Regions from separate parts of the Uliginosibacterium silvisoli genome, predicted to be linked through region 2. Evidence: riboswitches for the same ligand, from Rfam matches in the RefSeq annotation. Region 2 holds a riboswitch; the other holds the start of a gene.
What was found. A riboswitch is a leader RNA that binds a small molecule or an ion and turns the genes downstream of it on or off. The one in region 2 is predicted to bind S-adenosylhomocysteine.
Positions count from the first base shown of each region.

Region 1: another riboswitch for S-adenosylhomocysteine. It lies ahead of metH (methionine synthase); the one in region 2 lies ahead of ahcY (adenosylhomocysteinase).

Region 1 covers NZ_JAYXHS010000001.1:555,706-557,900, forward strand. The annotation lists gene VVD49_RS02590 (hypothetical protein) at 1-86, shown strand, start outside; gene VVD49_RS02595 (FMN-binding negative transcriptional regulator) at 102-722, shown strand; S-adenosyl-L-homocysteine riboswitch at 775-870, shown strand; gene metH (methionine synthase) at 1,046-2,195, shown strand, end outside.
Region 2 covers NZ_JAYXHS010000001.1:434,550-436,744, reverse strand. The annotation lists gene VVD49_RS02065 (C13 family peptidase) at 1-818, opposite strand, end outside; S-adenosyl-L-homocysteine riboswitch at 970-1,086, shown strand; gene ahcY (adenosylhomocysteinase) at 1,161-2,195, shown strand, end outside.

The sequences.
Region 1 (2,195 bases), 120 kb from region 2:
ACGTGTATTTCCGCAATGGCGTCGTCCACCGCACGGCATCGCGCACGGTGCGCCGGGGTGAATGCAGCTCGAACATGTCCTGCTGATCTCCTCGCGCAGCCATGCTCTACACACCCCCACGCTTCGTCGAGACGAATCCGGACATCATTCGCGAGCTGATCACGGCAGCCCCGTTCGCCATGCTGATCAGCAGCGTCGAGGGCGCACCGATCGTCACACACGCCCCCGTCGTACTCGATGAGGCTGCCGGCAAGAACTGGTTCGCCGCGCATGTTGCCCGCGCCAACCCACACAGCGCGGCGCTCGGTGATGGCGCGGAAGTGCTGGTCGTCTTCAACGGCCCGCACAGCTACATCTCGCCGGGCTGGTACCAGGAGGCCTCGGTACCGACCTGGAACTACGCCGTCGTGCACCTGCGCTGCCGCGTCCACGTGCGCAGCGGCGACGACGCACAGGCCTTGCTCGACACGCTCGCCAGCACCTTCGAAGACACGGGCCAGCCGGGCCACCTGAGTCGGGAAGGGCGCGCCCGCATGCTCAACTACATCCACTGCTTCGCGCTCGAGCCCCTGCAGGTCGAGGCCAAGTTCAAGCTCTCGCAGGACGAGAGCAAGATCGATCAGCAACGCATCGTTACCAGGCTCGCCCAGCTCGAAGACGAGAACGCGCAAGGCGTGGCCAACCTCATGCTGCGCAATCTGGCGGCGGGTTTCGGCGGCTGAAACCCATCGGGGCCGGCTGGTCAATGCCTGCCCCGCCACTTATAATGCGAGACCTTCCGAGGAGCGCTGCGAGACCCCGTTCGTGTGGTCCCAGGCTCGGAAACCGCCGCCCTGCTGCGACGGCCTGATTCAACGGCGCTCACCGCTTCATGCGTTCGCGCTGGATGGTGAGTACGGGCAAGCCCGCTACCCTCATTCCCGCGAAAGCGGGAATCCAGTGACTTTCGCGCCCCCTATCAACGTCGCTGGATTCCCGCTTTCGCGGGCATGACGGTCCAAGTTCTCACGTTCAACGCGGCGCTCGCCCGTACCGAAAGAGAACCATGCAAGCCGACCGCACAGCCGAAATCCAAGCCCTCCTTAAAGACCGCATCCTCATCCTCGATGGCGGCATGGGCACCATGATCCAGCAGTACAAGCTGGGCGAAGCGGACTATCGTGGCGCGCGCTTCGCGGATTTCAATCGCGACCTCAAGGGCAACAACGACCTGCTGGTGCTGACCAAGCCCGAGGTCATCGCCGAGGTGCACAGCGAGTACCTCGACGCTGGCGCCGACATCATCGAGACCAACACCTTCAACGCCACGCGCGTGTCGCAAGCCGAGTACGGGCTCGAAGACATCGCCTATGAATTGAACGTCGAAGGCGCGCGCCTCGTGCGCCAGCTATGCGACGAATACACGGCGAAGAATCCCGCCAAGCCGCGCTTCTGTGCCGGCGTCATTGGCCCGACCTCGCGCACCCTGTCGATCTCCCCGGACGTGAACGACCCCGGCTTCCGCAACATCAGTTTCGAAGCGCTCGCCGACGACTACTACCAGTCCGCCAAGGGCCTCATGGAAGGCGGCGCCGACCTGCTGCTGATCGAGACCGTGTTCGACACGCTCAACGCCAAGGTCGCCGTGTATGCCGTGCAGAAGCTGTTCGCGGATCTCGGCCGCACGCTGCCCATCATGATCTCGGGCACCATCACCGATGCCTCGGGCCGCACGCTGTCGGGCCAGACGGCCACCGCCTTCTGGAACTCGCTCGCGCATGCCAAGCCGATTTCCTTCGGCCTCAACTGCGCGCTGGGTGCCAAGGAGCTGCGCCAGTACGTCGCCGAGATTTCCGGCATCAGCGGCACCTACATCTCCGCTCACCCGAATGCGGGTCTGCCGAATCCGCTGGCACCGACCGGCTACGACGAAACGCCCGAGCAACTCGCGGGTGACATCAAGGAATGGGCCGAGTCCGGCTTCCTCAACATCGTCGGCGGCTGCTGCGGCACCACGCCTGCGCACATCAAGGCCGTGGCTGATGTAGTGGCCAGCATCAAGCCCCGCGTACTGCCCGACATCGAAATCCGCCAGCGTCTCTCCGGCCTCGAGCCCTTCACCATCGGCAAGGGCAGCCTCTTCGTCAACGTCGGCGAGCGCAACAACGTCACCGGCTCCAAGGCCTTCGCACGCATGATCATCGAGGGCCGCTACG
Region 2 (2,195 bases):
GGGCCATACAGGCTGCCGGTCAAGGCGTAGCCATTGAAGCTGCCGTCCAGGCCCGCGCGCAGCAGGTCGCTCGCCAATCCTGCGAGGATGGGGATGGTCACCAGCCCCACCAGCTGTGGCACTGATGCGTGCAGGTGACGCGTCGCGCTACGCCGCAGGCAGAGCAGCAGCAGGCCTGCGAGCAGGTTGTCGACGAGGGGGCGGAAGAACGAGGTTTGCGTGGGCTCGACCGCGACCGGGGCAGCGGTCACATGTGTGGCTGTCGTTGCGTGCTGTCCGAGCGCTGCGACAAACTCCTCGCGTGCTGCTTCGCTGGCGAAGCAGCGATGCGGGATGGACAGGCCGTGATAGTTGCGCAGGAAAATCAGGGTTACCTGCACACGCGATTCGATGCTCTCTACGGCAGACCACGGAATGCGGCTATCGCCGTTGTCGCTCGTCAGGAAGAGCCCGTCGGGCTGCACGGCGATGCGATATTGCGCAGCCGTCTTGCGCGCCAGCAGCAGGAAGCGCTGGCGGCTGGCCAACAAGACCGTGACGAGGACGCCCGCGAGGATGATCACCATGCCGAGCATTGGCCAGGTTTTGAGCTGGCTGATGCCCCCGCCGATCACGGCCCAGCACAGCAGCATGACCAGCAGGTTCTGCGGGCGCAGGCCGCTTTCCCCGGTCGGCTTCAAGCGTGCGCCGCTTGCGCGCAAAAGCGCTACGCGTTCTTCGAGGCTCGTGTCTACTTCGACAACCAGCTCTGCGGGGCCGGTCGGAGATGCCAGATGGCTGTGTGTAGTGTTGTCTTGATCGTAATCGGGGTCTGTCACGAAAAACTCCGGGATTAGGGGCGCTGGGCAACGTTCTGCAGCTCGCGACTATAGCGCCCTGCATTCCGTCAGCCCAGCGGGCCAGCTTGGCGCCGCCAGGCAGGGGTACTCCGGGGGTGCCAGCCGGGCACTTTCTCCGTATAATCCGCATCTCTCCGAGGGGCGCTGCGAGATGTCGTTCAGGCATTCCAGGCTCGGAACCCGGCAGTTTATTTGCTCAATGAGTTTGCTCAATGAGGCCGGCAAGATTCAACTGCGCTCACCTGTTCAACCGTGCCGGACACGGGAAGACGGTGAGAAGTGCACACCTCTCCCTCCGGCCATACGTTCAAGGAGCTAACAATGAACGCTGTGGCAAATCCATCTTTCAATGATTACGTCATTGCCGATCTGAAGCTGGCCGACTGGGGCCGCAAAGAGATCAAGATCGCCGAAACCGAAATGCCGGGCCTGATGGCCATTCGCGAAGAGTTCGCGAAGACTCAGCCGCTCAAGGGCGCGCGCATCACCGGCTCGTTGCACATGACCATCCAGACCGCCGTGCTCATCGAGACGCTGACGGCACTGGGCGCCGAAGTGCGCTGGGCATCGTGCAACATCTTCTCGACACAGGATCACGCCGCTGCTGCCATCGCTGCTGCGCAGATCCCCGTCTTCGCCGTCAAGGGCGAAACCCTCGTCGACTACTGGGACTACACGCACCGCATCTTCGAATGGGCTGACGGTGGCTACTCCAACATGATCCTCGACGACGGCGGCGACGCGACCCTGCTGCTGCACCTTGGTGCCAAGGCCGAGAAGGATCTGTCTGTTGTCGCCGATCCGAAGTCGGAAGAAGAGACCATCCTGTTTGCCGCCATCAAGGCCAAGGTCGCGACGGACCCGACCTGGTACTCGACGCGCCTTGCGCAGATCAAGGGCGTGACCGAAGAGACCACCACCGGCGTGCATCGCCTGTACCAGATGCATCAGCGCGGCGACCTCAAGTTCCCGGCCATCAACGTCAACGACTCGGTCACCAAGTCCAAGTTCGACAACCTGTATGGCTGCCGCGAATCGCTGGTTGACGGCATCAAGCGCGCTACCGACGTCATGATCGCCGGCAAGATCGCCGTGGTCGCTGGCTATGGCGACGTGGGCAAGGGCTCGGCACAGGCGCTGCGCGCACTGTCGGCGCAAGTCTGGGTCACCGAAATCGACCCGATCTGCGCGCTCCAGGCCGCCATGGAAGGCTACCGCGTCGTGACCATGGAATATGCGGCTGACAAGGCCGACATCTTCGTGACGACCACCGGCAACTTCAATGTCATCACCCACGATCACCTCAAGGTGATGAAGAACAATGCCATCGTCTGCAACATCGGTCACTTCGACAAC